2 regions of the Psychrobacter sp. P11F6 genome follow, and region 1 is predicted to be linked to the other one. Evidence: predicted binding sites of a transcription regulator. Region 1 holds the regulator's gene; the other holds the start of a gene.
The links. The regulator PhoB, encoded in region 1, activates phosphate uptake and scavenging genes when phosphate is short. The targets are predictions, from matches to a motif close to TGTCATNAANCTGTCATAA.
Positions count from the first base shown of each region.

Region 2: the regulator PhoB is predicted to act here: its motif matches at 5,490-5,508, upstream of AK822_RS09850 (inorganic phosphate transporter).

Region 1 is NZ_CM003594.1:3,074,040-3,082,178, forward strand. Features, by position in the region: gene AK822_RS12695 (M23 family metallopeptidase) at 1-588, shown strand, start outside; gene phoR (phosphate regulon sensor histidine kinase PhoR) at 585-1,688, opposite strand; gene phoB (phosphate regulon transcriptional regulator PhoB) at 1,769-2,473, opposite strand; gene dtd (D-aminoacyl-tRNA deacylase) at 2,630-3,085, opposite strand; gene asd (archaetidylserine decarboxylase) at 3,198-4,031, shown strand; gene AK822_RS12720 (DUF1287 domain-containing protein) at 4,167-4,772, opposite strand; gene AK822_RS12725 (HD domain-containing protein) at 4,888-5,517, opposite strand; gene AK822_RS12730 (isochorismatase family protein) at 5,698-6,273, opposite strand; gene AK822_RS12735 (rhomboid family intramembrane serine protease) at 6,476-8,139, opposite strand, start outside.
Region 2 is NZ_CM003594.1:2,386,318-2,394,456, reverse strand. Features, by position in the region: gene AK822_RS09875 (ABC1 kinase family protein) at 1-134, opposite strand, end outside; gene AK822_RS09870 (ubiquinone biosynthesis accessory factor UbiJ) at 272-976, opposite strand; gene ubiE (bifunctional demethylmenaquinone methyltransferase/2-methoxy-6-polyprenyl-1,4-benzoquinol methylase UbiE) at 1,088-2,212, opposite strand; gene AK822_RS09860 (FFLEELY motif protein) at 2,294-3,004, opposite strand; gene AK822_RS09855 (ATPase) at 3,258-4,901, shown strand; gene AK822_RS09850 (inorganic phosphate transporter) at 5,541-7,148, shown strand; gene AK822_RS09845 (aminotransferase class I/II-fold pyridoxal phosphate-dependent enzyme) at 7,269-8,139, opposite strand, start outside.

The DNA.
Region 1 (8,139 bases):
AATAACCCGCAATTAAAACAAAAGAAAAGGCCAACCTTTTTAAGCCGTGTACTCAGTGTGCTTATTAAAGCGGCTGTATTGTTGATGCTATTATTTGTATTTGATAGGCTCTTACCCAGCATCAGCCAACAAACTCAGTCATTTGTGATGGCAAAATGGCAACAGCTCAGCTTATTACAGCAAGAACCACCGACGGAAAACAGCTTACCCAGTCCACTCCCAGAACAACATCTAACAGATACGTGGGGCGCTGCACGCAGTCAAGGTCGCAGTCATGAAGGTATCGATATCTTTGCCGCACGAGGCACACCAATACGAGCCACAACACAAGGCATCGTCAGCAAAGTTGGTGAAAATACGTTAGGCGGTCGTGTGGTGGTCGTGGTTGGACCAGGCGGCGCAGGGCATTATTATGCGCATTTAGAAGATTATGCAGATATTAGTCCAAACGACTGGGTTGATGCCGGCGATATCATCGGCTACGTCGGCGACAGTGGCAATGCAAAAGGTACGCCGCCACATGTGCATTACGGTATTTATATCAGCGGCAGTGCAGTGAACCCCTATCCACTTTTACAAAAAAATTAGGGTATTGCAGCTGATCTAATGTGGGCAGCTGGAAAAACCATACTGAACGTCGAGCCCAGCCCTTCTACTGATTCAATTTGCAAATTGGCTTCATGCTGATATAAGACGTGTTTAACGATTGCCAAACCTAGCCCTGTGCCGCCAGTCGCCCGACTACGACCTTTATCAATACGATAAAAACGCTCCGTCAACCGTGCGATATGCTCAGGTGCAATACCAATACCATTGTCTTCGACGGCAAATCGGCAACCTTCTGACGTTTTTGTCCAGCTAATGGCGATATTACCGCCCTTGGGCGTGTATTTGATGGCATTAATCACCAGATTAGAAAGCGCGCTATTTAGATACATCTCTGAGCCATACAGTCCGTCATAAGTGTCTATCTGCAAGTGAATGGTATGCCCATATTCTTGATTGTACGCTTGCGCATCATCATAAACATGGGTCAGCAGCTTGGTCATATCAATATAACTGAGCTCATGGGTTTCTTCGATTTCGATGCGAGATAACAGCAATAAGTCATTCACAATTCTATTCATACGCGCAGTCTGTTGGCTCATCAGCTCAAACCCGCGCTTCCAATGCGGCGGCATATCTGGCTGATCCGAAAAATTTTCTAGATAACCCATCATGACGGTCAACGGTGTGCGTAACTCATGCGAGACATTCGCCACAAAATCGCGGCGCATCTCCTCTAAATGATGCAAGCGCGTCACATCATAAATAATGAGCAGCTTCTCATCGCCAAAAGGCGTGAGCTCACACTTTAGATAACGCTTGGGCGCGCGCCACGAGACAATGTGCACACCATCCTGAGCACCATCGTTAGGGTTGGTCGTCGCCTGATAATACTGACGAAATTCAGGCGCACTAATAAAGTCAAAAATGCACTTACCTTTATCTGACAACTGTAACAACATTAAATCTTCGGCGGCCTGATTCCACCATTCGAGCCCATCATCGTCATTGAGCAAAACCACCGCATCACGCAATGCGCGTAGTGCGCTTCTAATTTTTTTGAGTTGATCTGTTGTATTCTGCTGAGTTGCTAGCAGTGACTTATTTTGTTGGTCGCCTTGAGCCGATATTAGGGTGTTCATCCATCATCCTTATCACTATTCGCCGTTTTTCACTGTGCTGCGATTAACATACTGCTTTTATAGCGAATAAAAACCGTCCGTTAAATTGGTTCAATAAAGCTAGAAAATCGATATCCTGTCCCACGCACTGTCTGTATCAACGTATCACATTGATGCGGTCGTAGTAATGTCCGCAAACGTTTGATATGCACATCAATGGTTCTATCTTCGATATATACATTGCCGCCCCATACTTGGTCTAGCAGCTGCGTCCGCGTATAGGCACGCTCTGGGTGACTCATAAAAAATGCCAATAATCGATATTCCGTAGGACCAACATCAACCACTTTACCAGCCGCTGTCACTCGCTGACTCTTGGGATCAAGGCTCAGATTGCCGATTTCGATAGGTTTATCACTACTGAGCGCGTTACTACGCCGCAATACTGCTTTGATTCTGGATATTAACTCACGTGTCGAAAAAGGCTTGGTCATATAATCATCAGCACCAGCATCAAGGCCATGCACCTTGCTGTCCTCTTCACTTTTAGCCGTCAACATAATGACTGGTATCTCAGCAAGTAGCTCATCATTTTTGAGCAATCGACAAAAATCAATGCCACTTTTATCGCCGGGCAGCATCCAATCTAGCAAAATCAGCGCAGGGCGGTGATCAACCACTTGTTGGTGCGCCTCAGATACATCCGCTGCCTGCAAACTATCAAATCCCGCCATCTCTAGCGTCATGACGATCATTTCACGAATCGCAGGTTCATCTTCAACAATCAAAATTTGCTCATTATACATACGGCATTCTCAGTGTTAGAGGACAACATTTAGCTGACAAAAAAGGCGATAAATGCTCGCCTGCTGCTCCCTATTAAACGGGGTAATTATGACAGCTTAATGACATTCAACTTTTAAGCGGTTCATAGGTCTCGTGACGGCTAATGCTTAGTTTACTCAATCTACTTCTAACAAGAAATTCAATGGCCCATCATTGACGCTCGACACTTGCATATTAGCGCCAAACTGACCCGTTGCCACGTTTGAATGTTGCGTGTTGGCGTAGGCGACCAATTGTGCAAACAACGCTTGCGCCGCATTAGGTGCCATCGCACCACCAAAGTCAGGGCGACGACCCTTGTCTGTTTTTGCCATTAGCGTAAACTGTGATACCAATAACAGTCCGCCACCAACTTGCTGGACATTTTTATCCAGTTTGCCGTACTTGGCAGGATCATCATCATTGTCAAAAATACGATAGGTGAGGATTTTATCCACCATGCGCTGGGCGCTTGTTAGGTCGTCATCAGGCCCTAAACCAATATAAGCCAATATGCCTTGCTCAATCGTACCAACACACTGCGCATCGACGGTGACACTAGCACGGCGTACGCGCTGTATAAGTGCTTTCATTTACGGATTCCTTACCAATTATGCCCATACAATAATACGCCGTCCATGATAAAATACGGCCATTCTCTTGCTTATTAATTATTACATCACACCCTATTTTGGTAGCCTCATTATGAATGTATTCACTACTTTACAACAGCTTGTCCCGCAGCAGCAACTGAGTAAAGTTGCTGGGCGTCTAGCCGCTAGCCGCCATCCTTATGTTAAACGCACGTTTATCCGTAGCTTTGCTAAAGCCTACAACGTCAGCTTGGACGAGTATGAGCGCCAAAGTCTCAACGCCTATGAGAGCTTTAATGATTTTTTTACTCGTGAGCTAAAAGAAGACGCGCGCCCTATCGACATGACGCCTCATGGTATCGTCAGTCCTGCCGATGGTATTATCTCGCAGTTGGGTCAAATTGACGACCATAAATTGCTTCAAGCAAAAGGTCGCTATTATGACGTTGGTCAACTGCTTGCTGACAGTGAAGATGGACGCTATTTTGCGGATGGGAGTTTTGCAACGGTTTATCTTGCGCCCAGTAACTATCACCGTGTACATATGCCCTTCGCCGGTACTCTGACCAAAACCCGTTATGTACCGGGCACGCTGTTTTCGGTCAACAATACTACAGCGGCGAACGTGCCAGACTTATTTGCGCGTAATGAACGCTTGGTTTGTCTGTTTGATACAGCATATGGTAAAGCAGCGGTGGTGATGGTTGGGGCGATGATTGTCGCTGGTATCGAAACGGTGGCGACTGGTAAAATTGCCCGCACTGATGATATTCAAGAAGCTGAGCACAATATGAGCTTTGAAAAAGGCGATGAGCTGGGTCGTTTTTATTTAGGCTCAACCGCAATTGTCATTCTACCAAAAGGCGCAAAAGCAGATTGGCAAGACAGTATGAAAGCCGATAGTGTGGTAAAAATGGGACAGCTACTAGGGACTACTAACGCTTAATAATTGAGCGATTTAATGACTTAAAAAAGCTCAGTCCAGCATCCTAATCTATGTTGAACTGAGCTTTTTATTGTGGGTAATGATCTTATCGCAACGTACTAGCTTAATAATGAAAGTAGTTAATAAAAAAAGTAGTTAATAACGAAAGTGCTTGAGAATAGGATAAGCAAATAAGATATTTTCTTCTTGCGTACCGCGTCCGATATTGTGAATAATCAGCGGTGTACCATCCGCAGCGACTTTATCAGAGACGATACCTGTATGCGGCAAATTGCCATTCGGTAATCGCCACGTCACCACATCGCCTGCTTGAAAACTGGCTTTATCAGTCGTCGATAATGTCTTTGCGTGACGCGCAAAAAACACTTCAAGATTGGGCACTCGGCGATGGTCGATATTCTTATCGGTTGATTTCAGCCCCCAAGTCTTTGGATAAGCCGACCAATTTGACTTCATATCATGGTTGACTAATTGCTGTAGATCTATATTTTGCAAGCGATAAGCACGGACGATAACATCGGTACAGACGCCAGTTTCTATCGGTACATCGCCACGCGGAAAATCCAACTTGCGGTAAGCAGGATCATAGCTGGTGGTAATACCGATCTGTTTTTTGGCATCGTGCGCCAGTTTATCACCATTACTAATAGGTGCGGCAGCATGCGTTAGTTGTGCCAAAGTTAATAGGCTAACAAAGACGAGCGATTTAGCAAAAACCTTATAAGTGCCAGTGACTCTCATTTAATAATCTCTCTATATAATATGCTTAATCGCTCATTTAGTTAATTCTAAACGCTTTAATATTTAAAGAATACAAATATTTGCAAACATGTAAACGGCAAAATGATGGCTCTATTTAAGCATCAATCAACCACCCTTGCCGAGTCGCATAGTCGATATTTTTTGATAGCCAATCATGAATGGGAGGAAAGCTGTCTTTGATAAAAGCAAGTGCCGCAGTCACTTGCGAGCACGTGACGTTAGCATCAATCCACGTTTCCCCCTCAGTATTGAGATTGAGTAAAAACGGCAATAAACGATCAACCACTCTGAGCAGCTGGGTTTCTTTACTACTACCCGTCTCCTGCTCTTCCCAAATCTCATTTAAATCCATGATGCCATTGCCACGCTCACGTTGTAATCTGGCAATACCAGCGCGTTCTTCAATGTGCGCCTCGCTACGACTGTTTGCGAATAAAAACGTATCGCCAGCGTCAATCTCACCCAAGTCATGTACCAATGCCATCTTGAGTAGTTTTTCATGATTGACATCTAGCTCAAACTGTTCAGCGATAGACCAGCACGCCATGGCTAAATGCCATGAATGTTCGGCAGAGTTTTCTTTACGTGTGGTATGCGTCACATAGCTACGACGATTGATACGTTTAAGCGCATCAAGCTCTAATAAGAAATGAGTGACATGATCTATATCAATGTTTGAGGCAAGCGTTGGGTTGGTTAATAAAAGGGGTTTGGTTGATGGCATAAATTTTCTCTTAATTTTTCTACGAAGATATAGCGCTTCATTTTACCTTTACGCATAAGCAAGTATTATACATTTTATGAGCGCTATAAAAGAGCATGCCAACCTATAGCTAATCAGCACCACTATAAAAAATAGCGCTTATGTGAGTAAGCGCTATCGGTTCTATTTTGAATAAAATAACTATTTAATCAAGTTACTGATGGTTTTAAAAGCAGGGTCTTGACTACTTCGGCATAACTCAAACAGAATGGTTTCAACCGTGGTAATCACGCCACCAGCACGGCGAATACGGCGTATTGCTTGCTTTTTATCATATGGAAAGCGTGAGCCGACCGCATCACCAATGATGACGGGCTGCATACCATTATCTAGCAAATCAAGCGCTGTTTGTAGTACACAGACATGTGTCTCTACGCCAAATAGCAAAACAATACTTCGATTTTGCTGCGCTAAATAATGCCACGAATCATCATTATCACAAGCGCTAAAAGTGACCTTTTCAAAGCTTTTGGCGTTATCGCCTTCTAATACCTCGCGTATTTCAGGTAGCGTATCGCCAAGCCCTTTTTTATACTGTTCATTGAGCATGATAGGGATATTCAGTGCTTGTAAACCTTTAATAAGCGTCACTGTTTTTTTGACGATGTTTTCATGGTCATAAATATGCGGTGTTAAGCGTTCTTGAACATCGATTATCATCGCTTGGGTATTTTCGCGAGCGATTCGATAGGTACGGTCGGTAATCATAGTAGACATGGCACACTCCTTGTACGGCTGACTTTATTGTTAAAGGCTATGTTAATTTTATCATTGATATTGTCTTTATTAGACTTACTGTTATTTAGTCATAGTTTGCTGAGGGCGTCAATGGAGATAGTCTCTAATAATGATTAATAACAATTCATCACGTTTGATTAATACTGCTTAGCGTAGGTTTTTGATTATGAATAGCCAATAACTATATATTATGACGCCTAGCATTCCTTAATAACGACTGTTTTTGAGTCATGACTATGACCACACCGAAAACAATACCAAAACACAAGGTTAAAAGATAATACACCATATAAATGAGCGTGTTTATAAATGCAAAGAACATGCTGGTTAAAGTAATGATTAATATCGCAGCGATAGTACCGCCGAATAGCTCTCTATATTTTTTATTAAAAATCTTAAAGGCCACCAACGGTATCGCGATACCAAACAAGCCAAATGTAGCACCCCAAACACCTGCCATGTCCATATCAAAATATAGCACCCCTAAAACATTAGCGAAAATACCACATATAAAAAACGCAATCGTAAAACGTATAGGACCCAATACCTTTTCCAAAATATAACCTGTAGCAAACAGCATTCCCAGACTCATCACTAAATGCATAATTCCTGCATGTACAAAAAGTGCTGTGGCCACCCGCCAATGCTTACCAGCTTGCAGCGCGTCCATCGTCAACCCACCTACACTATTTACCTGTCTAGATAAAGGGTCAATGATATCCATACCCATGAATACGGTCAGTATAAATGCACCTATACAGGTCAGTATTAACACCAACGTCGCAGGTCGCTCTTTATTACTTCTAAACCAAACTACTAGGCTTTTTGATACATCACTGACTGGTGCTCGTTTTTTTACGGGCTTTTGTTTTTGTATATGTTTTCGCTTTCGTGTATGTTTTTGCGTACCTTTCTTTTCTTGACTATCAAACTCTGCTGCGAGAACGAGCAACAAGCACAACACCATACCAATAAAAAACGAACCAAACCCCCAAACAAAATCACGATCTAAGCTATCAGCAAGTAACCCTGTTTCAGGTAATAATACCAAGTGTGGCAAATTAGATTGCCTATTAGCCGTAGAAATCGTGTGTAAGTAAGCATTTCTACTATTTGATGATTTAAGTTTCTTAAAGTAGCTGATATTAGAGAAGTCTTTGGCTTCGTACTTATGGCGCGAGTCGTTAATAAACGCTGAATATTGACTGTCTTTAATACTTTGGTCTGCACGATTATCGTATTTCGTGTGGTAGCTAGAACCTAGCCAAATATTCTCAGCGGCTATAAATGGCGTCGCAATGTAATAATCAATATGCAATGTTGAGTCAAAATTTCGTCCACTGATTACTTGTGTTTCTATATAAGAAACGCTCTCTAATTTGAGTGGCTCAAAATCATTTACTCTGAAATACTTTTGCTTTGGATAATGACGAATATCATTCAAGCTATTTACTTCAATGACCTCGTAAGCCGCTTTGGATAAATAGTTTTGGCTGAGAACGAGCGGTATCACTAGTGCTAAAACCATCGTTATAAAAAAGTAGCCTGAACTACTGCGCTTAACCCACTTTAAGGTTAAAAGCTCATACCTCGGCCACATCCAAATACTAACGACTAAAACAGATAACAGAAAAGGAATACCAAAATCCCAATAGCCTTCCTTTAAAGGTAGAATATCTAGATAAATATCTAGCAACCAACGTAAAGCACCGAAAAGTAGAATAGTCAGGATACTAAGACTTAAATATGGCAAGAATACTTGCTTTAGTTTTAGTTTGATAGATTCTTTAGCGCTTAGGCTTTGTGTTCGCTTCTGTTTATCCCTTTTGCTTACTCTTTTTTTGT
Region 2 (8,139 bases), 690 kb from region 1:
GCTGGATGTAGGCGAATCAAACGCGCCAAAGGTTGCAGCTGTGGCGCGTCTTCGATAGAAAGATGAGTATCGATGCGATAAGTGGCGGCGATACGCCAAAGCTCAAGTAAACGGGCGCGATGAGATAATAGCATGAGGTATGGGTACTCTAAAAAAAGTCGAAAATAGGGTGGGCACTGCACTTATTTATAAACTGTGCTTGTCCATAAATTGCACTTATCTATAAAAAGCGCTATCGATAATAGAATTTAGCGATCATCGACGATAACAGTTATTGATGAAATGAGTTATTGAGAAAACGTGCCTGTTCATCTTTGATAGCAGCAAGTTTGGCCTCTTCACGTTCGACATCAGCCCGCAGCTTTAACAGTTGCTGCTTAAGGTCGTTTACTTCTGCTGCCTCGGTAGGATCAGGAGCACTATTACCTGCCACCTCATTAGCCCAGTCGCTGACATCGTCAAAAGCGCGTTTGGCACTATGACGCCAGCTACCTTTTAGCTGTGATATAAGTAGATGTAACTGACTGGCCATCGGCTTACCAATAAATGGCTCAAGCTGTCCTGCGACATCTGGGTCGAAACCTGCGACCAGTTGTTTGAGCTGCATGAGCACCTTATAATCACCCGCGATAGGTAAATTGCCTTCGGCACCACGCATCAGATTCAGCAGTTGCGCTGGGTTATCTACAGTAATGGTACAGTCTGGACGACTATGACCAATCCGTGCGCGCTCCATACTGGCTTGTTGGTGCTCGTTCATCGCGCCACTTTGCTCAAACACACTCTCGGTTGTCACCGGCTCAAAACGTAAACGCTCATGAGTGAATAAAATATCCAAACGAATCTCAGGCATTGCCATATTGAGTCGCAACACTTTGCCAGCAAGCGGTGCCAATCCTGATTTGGTAATCTCATCACTAGCAATAGCAAGGTTAATCAGCTTTTCGGCACCCGCCAAAAGTAGAACAGTCAGCATAAGGCTCTCGCATAGTCAGTTGAGCGCCTTAAAAGAGCGCATCATTTGTAAAGGTCAGTTGCCACCACTTTACGTGATGGCATGTCTATTACGATGGTTTTTAACTTAATCTTACGCTTTAAAGCCGCGATGGACAGCGACAATACCAGCCGTCAAGTTATGATAATCACAATTTTCAAAGCCCGCTTGCTGCATCATCTGTTTCAGCGTCTGTTGATCAGGATGCATACGAATCGATTCGGCCAAGTATTGATAACTCTCAGAATCATTGACAATCAGCTTGCCCATAAGAGGTAAGGCAGTAAATGAGTATAAATCATAGGCTTTAGACAATGGCTCAAATACAGGTTTTGAGAATTCTAAAATTAATAAACGACCACCTGGCTTCAGCACACGGTACATCGATTTGAGCGCTGCGTCTTGGTCTGTGACATTACGCAGACCAAAGCTAATAGTGATTAAGTCAAAGCTATTGTCATCAAATGGCGCGAGTGTTTCTGCATTGGCAAGTACAAAATCGACGTTGTTGCAGCCAGCATTGATTAAGCGTTCACGACCGACTTCGAGCATGGCGGCATTGATATCTGATAACACCACATGACCGTTTCTGCCGACTTCACGGCTAAATACTTTGGCTAAATCACCCGTACCACCAGCGATATCAAGCACATGTTGACCCGCACGCACGCCTGACAAGCTAATCGCATAACGCTTCCATAAGCGATGAATACCGAAGGACATTAAGTCGTTCATGATGTCATATTTTTTGGCGACTGAGGTAAATACGTCCGCCACGCGCGCTTGTTTTTCAGCCTTATTGACGGTCTTGTAGCCAAAATGCGTTTCTTCATTACCATCAACATCAGGTGTATGCGGATTATTGATGTCATCACGCTGGTTAAAAAGCGTTTGTTTGGCGGTTTGTGTTTGTGCAGATGCATTGTCTACAGTGTTGCTGCTGGTATTGTTATTTGGCATAGTGGTTTGTTGGCCTTGTGGCGTTCCCGTTGGTAGGTCTTGGACTTGTGTAAAGTCATTTTTCTTGCTGTTTTCTACGCCAGCATTAATACTCGTATTAAGCGTGCTATTAGTTTCATAGCTTTGACGTGCTTGCACCTGTGCTGTGATATTTTGATTGTGGGTGATGCTATCTCTGACCAATTTATCTTGTAAATGACCATTGATGGTAGGTTTTTGATCGAGATGCGCATTGTTATTATGGGTATTATCGGTCATAGCATTATCCTGTTATTCACTTTTATGATTATTGGTTTGCAAGGTATAAAATAGCAGCTAACCAAGCAAATGATGCGTCTATCATACACCAAACGTCATTGGCTTACCGCCATTATCCGTCTCATGAACACGGTCAATAATCTCAAGCTCACGCTCACAAAACGGTTCAATAAAGCCGCTGACACTTTTTAGTGGTTTCATCGCTTTAAAGCCTGAATCGATAAATTCATACAAAGGCTGATAGTTGTAACGGTAGGCGGTGCCTTTTGCTAAGGCAAAGGCTTTTTGCAACATAAAAGAGTTTATATATTTATCAGTACGATAGCACACCTCTTTTAAGTGACCAATTTGGATACGTCTGGTGTCGGCTTCATTGACCGCACGATAGGCGTTCAGCATGCTGTCTTCGTTAACGGCTAAATCTTGGGCCAATAGCCATTCTGCTAAATGTAAATCTAGCTCTATCGCTAAGATAGCTGCTTGTATTGCCATGCTGCCAGTCTCTAAAGCCGCTGCTGGCGCAAAACGTTCAACTTTTTGCGCTTTAGGCACAATACGTTCTAACTGTCTGGCCAGCAATTTAAACTCATCGCCGCCATACAATTGTGTCAAAAAATAATCTGCCATCAGCTGATTTTGAGGTTGTTCAAATAAGGTTTTATGAGTGTTCTGAATACGATCTCGTTGCCAAGCTTGCACCTCGCTAAGTTTATCGTTTAATGCCAAATCTTCATGATAAGGCAGTGCCCAAAAACGGTTCAAATGTTGTTGTAAGTCGGCTAAAGAGGCCATGGTCAGTAAACCTGCATAAAAGTAAAGAGGATTAAAAGGTTGCGAATAAAAAGCTCAGGATAAACCGTGTTTTGTATTTTTGGTTTTTGTATTTATAGAGCGTGATTACAGCATGTGTCTGAGATTGTGTTCACCTTAAAAGAAAATAAAGCAGAATACAAATGTCAAACTGTTACATAGCAGCGTTATTTACCGAATTGCTGCAATGCTATGATGACGCTAATACGCTTTCAATCATAGGATGATGACAGTTATGAGCAAAAATAATAAGACGACTGAATCCACCGCACCACAAGCGCTAAGTACACAATTTAGTGAGCAAATTGTCGATGAGCGCCTAACCCCCAATCCCCTGAGCCAGTTTTCTATGGACAAAGATGCACTGAGATTGGCACTGGTCACGGCCCAATATGCTCTACGAGCAACGCGGCAACAGACGCCGCCAATCCTCAATAAACCAACAGGGCTATTAGTATTGGTCAATGGTATGGAGCAGGCAGGCAAGGGCACTGCTGTTAAGCAATTGCGCCAATGGGTAGATCCTCGACTACTTAAAGTTGAGGCAACCGTTGGTGATTGTCCCTTAGCGTATCAGCCGATTTGGCAGGCACATACCAAGGCATTACCCCGTCATGGCGATGTGATGGTTTATTTTGGCAACTGGTATGCGGACTTGCTTTATAACGTCATGCGTATGGCAACGTCAGACAATGACAAGTCTGCCAAAGACAAAGCGTTACCGATTGCGCAATGGCAAGCATATTTACAGCAGCAGCTTATTAAGCTACAAGCGTTCGAACAAGACCTAGCTGCCAATCAAACCCGACTGCTTAAATGCTGGTTCCATGTCGATATCGAAACGTTGCAAGCGCGATTGAATGACGATGAAGCCGATCCGCAGTTTTTATACCAAATTGACTGGAATAGTAAAAAAGTTATCGAAACCTTTAATCAAGTGGCTACCGTTCTGCTACGCCAGCAAGATGATTGGATCATCATTGATGGTGATAACAAGTCAGATGCGGCTGACCATTTTTGCCATGAAGTGCTACAAGCGATGCAAACCGCGCTAATGAGTAGTAAAATAAATACAGTACAAACCTCTGATAAGTCAAAGGCTAAGAAGCAAGTTCAGCAAGCACTCAAATCAGCAAAGTTTGAACCTGTAAAAATTCCTAAATGTTTAAAAGATATCGATGATGCAGAGATTGATAAGTCGGACTACCGTGATGCGTTAGTAGAAAAACAAGTTCGCCTTGCCCAGTTGCTGCGTGCGCGCAAAGGGCGTCATATCGTTTTTGCCTTTGAAGGAATGGACGCTGCTGGCAAAGGTGGCGCGATCAAAAGATTGGTTGCACCGCTCGACCCACGCGAGTATCAAATTTATAATATCAGTGCGCCAATGCTGTATGAGCTGCAACATCCTTATCTATGGCGTTTTTGGACCAAATTACCGAACGAGCAAACCGACCGTATTAGCCGTATTGCCATTTTTGATCGGACTTGGTATGGGCGCGTTTTGGTTGAGCGCATTGAGGGTTTTGCCACTGATGAAGAATGGCAGCGTGCTTACGATGAAATCAATCGCTTTGAGGCGGATTTAGCCGCGGCGGGGACAATCGTTATCAAATACTGGTTGGCTATCGATAAAAAAGAACAGCTTAAACGTTTTGAGGCACGTCAGGAGACACCGCACAAGCAGTTTAAGCTGACGGACGATGATTGGCGCAACCGTGATAAATGGTCGGATTATGTGCAGTCTGCGGCGGATATGCTGGCACGTACCGATACAGAGTACGCACCGTGGTGCGTCATCGCGATCAATGAGAAGCGTCAAGCACGTTTGGATGTTTTAGACCATGCAATTAAGCAACTATCAGCGGTGTGTGGCAGCTGATATGTGATTGGTCATTCAATTAGGTAGCTGGTTACAAAGCGCCATAATTATATATTTAACGTTAAATAAATTCAGGGAAAGAGAGTATAATGCGGCGTTACAGCAGGATGTTTTCTAACACATCTGCTGGCAGTTACAAATCTTGCAATATCATCATGCATTATGCGCTTATATTTAATATAATAGGCGCGTAATAGCTCCTGCTGTGTACGAAACTCACTGAGTGAGTAGCGTGTTTTTACCCTTTGACACAGACATTTTAATCACTCTGGTTAATAAGTTTGGCAAAGGTTCTTACAATAGCAGTTATTAGAATCAAAATTATTACTATGACATCTCTAAGCCGCAAGCTGCTGTAATCAGACGATTTGGCAATATTCCTTGCGGCTTTGTGACATATTGAGTGATGTGTTTTACCTTATTTACTGCCTTTACGTAAAATAAAATACGAGTAAGTAAAAGGTAAGCGCTAGGGTAGAGCACCAAAATAGCAGTAAGAAAAACCGTTTTTTAGCAAGCATATTGCGCGTTTCATATACGTTATATTAATGTTAGAAGTCATCACGAGCATTATTAATAGCCGCGCAATGTCATCAACCGCCTATAATTTCAATCAGCTTACGCAGGACGTATCAACGTATGGGTATTAGCAACAGTTCTACAGAGCCAGCCAAATCAGTCGGTTCTATGAGAATAAATCTATTTTTTGCCATTTTACTGATTGCGATGACCTCCTACTTTTTGTGGTGGGGTCTAGATTACACGATGCGTCAACAGACGACGCTATTTATTGTGGCCACCGCTTTTGGTGTCTTTATGGCATTCAATATTGGTGGTAACGATGTCGCCAACTCCTTTGGTACCTCAGTGGGTGCAGGGACGTTGACTATCCCGCAAGCGCTGGGTATCGCAGCGATATTTGAAGTGTCCGGAGCCGTACTGGCAGGTGGTGAAGTCACCGATACCATTCGAAGCGGCATTGTCGATTTAGATGGTCTTTCAGTAACGCCCAACCAATTCATTTATGTCATGCTGTCAGCGCTCATCGCTGCCGCATTTTGGCTGTTATTTGCCACTAAAAAAGGTCTGCCTGTTTCGACCACGCACGCTATTATTGGCGGCGTTGTTGGTAGCTCTGTTGTATTAGGTATCACGTTAGGTGGTACTGAAATGGCATTATCAACGGTGAATTGGAGTACGATTGGCACCATCGCGATTTCTTGGGTATTGTCACCGCTATTGGGCGGCGTTTTGTCCTATGTATTATATGGACAGATTAAGAAAAACATCATTGAATATAATGATAGAACAGAGGCGCACATTGCGACTTTGAAAGGCGACAAAAAAACCTTAAAACAAAACCACAAAGAATTTTTGGACGGTTTAACAGAATCAGAGCAGCTGGCCTATACGTCAGCGATGTTACGTGATCAAGAAATCTACAAAGATGATGATTGCGATGTTGAAGATTTAGAGACTGATTATTATAAACAGCTTTATGAGATTGAAAATGAACGCAGCAACCTTGATACGCTAAAAGCGTTGAAGCAATGGGTGCCTATCATTGCGGCTGCAGGCGGCGCGGTCATGGCCTCTTTGGTCATCTTTAAGGGTCTAAAGAATGTCAATAATGGCATGACGACGCTGCAAGGCTTTTTAATCATGGGTATGATCGCAGCGCTGGTGTGGCTTGCGACCTTTATCTATACCAAGAGTATCCGCGGTAAACATAAAGAGGATTTGACCAAAGCGACGTTTATTATGTTTAGCTGGATGCAAGTCTTTACCGCCTCTGCTTTTGCCTTTAGCCATGGCTCAAACGATATTGCCAATGCAGTCGGCCCTTTTGCCGCGATTATGGATGTTATCCGTACCAATAGCATTGCGACTGAAGCCGCTGTACCGCCTGCGGTTATGCTGACCTTTGGTGTTGCGCTTATCGTTGGTCTTTGGTTCATTGGTAAAGAAGTCATTCAAACGGTTGGTACCAACTTGGCAAAAATGCATCCCGCTTCTGGTTTTTCAGCTGAATTGGCTGCGGCTGCAGTGGTTATGGGCGCATCAACTATGGGGCTGCCTGTCTCAAGTACGCATACGCTAGTAGGCGCGGTACTTGGTATCGGTATTGTCAATAGAGACACTAATTGGGCGTTGATGAAACCTATCGGTTTGGCATGGATCATTACGCTTCCTGCAGCAGCGGCAATGTCTGCCATCAGTTATATTATTTTGGTCAATATTTTTTAACACGTACGCTTATTAAGGCTTTCGTTTAAGTCTTATTTAAGGTTATTTATAAGCACGTTTCAAATAAAAAACGCTTATCAGCATCATGCCGATAAGCGTTTTTTTATGTCAAATTAAGGTCTATTCGGTACCAAATTGTTTGCGCTTTTTGGCAAAGAAGCGATCCAAGCGATCCATGGCATCTTCTAAATCATGTAGGTTTGGCAAAAATACCAAGCGGAAATGATCGGGCTTATCCCAGTTAAAGCCTGTTCCTTGCACCATTAAGACATTTTCTTCAACAAGCAAATCCATCATAAATGCCATATCATCTTCGATAGGGTAAATATCAGGATCCATCTTTGGAAAGCAATAAAACGCGCCTTGTGGCATGGTACAAGAGATACCTTTGATCGCATTAAGTCGTGACACAGCCATTTCACGCTGCTTATATAAGCGCCCACGCTCTGACGTGAGCTCTTTCATGCTTTGATAGCCACCCATCGCCGTTTGAATGGCATACTGACCTTGGACGTTGGAACACAAGCGCATAGACGCTAACATGTCCAAGCCTTCGATAAAGTCAGTGGCATGGTGTTTTTTGCCAGACACCATCATCCAACCTGCCCGGAATCCCGCGATACGATGAGATTTAGATAATCCATTGTATGAGAGCACCAGCACATCATCAGTCAAGGTGCTCATTGGGGTGTGTACCATATCATCATAAAGAATACGATCATAAATTTCATCAGCCATGATGATTAAATCATGCGCTTTAGCGACCTCAATAATTTGTTTGAGTAATTCATCACTATAAAGTGAACCCGTTGGATTATTAGGGTTAATCACCACGATACCTTTGGTTTTAGAGGTGATTTTAGATTTAATGTCTTCGATATCAGGATGCCAATTGTCGTCTTCATTACAGCGATAATGTACCGCTGTGCCGCCAGCTAGGTTCGCCGCTGCCGTCCAAAGCGGGTAGTCTGGCATTGGGATAAGCACTTCG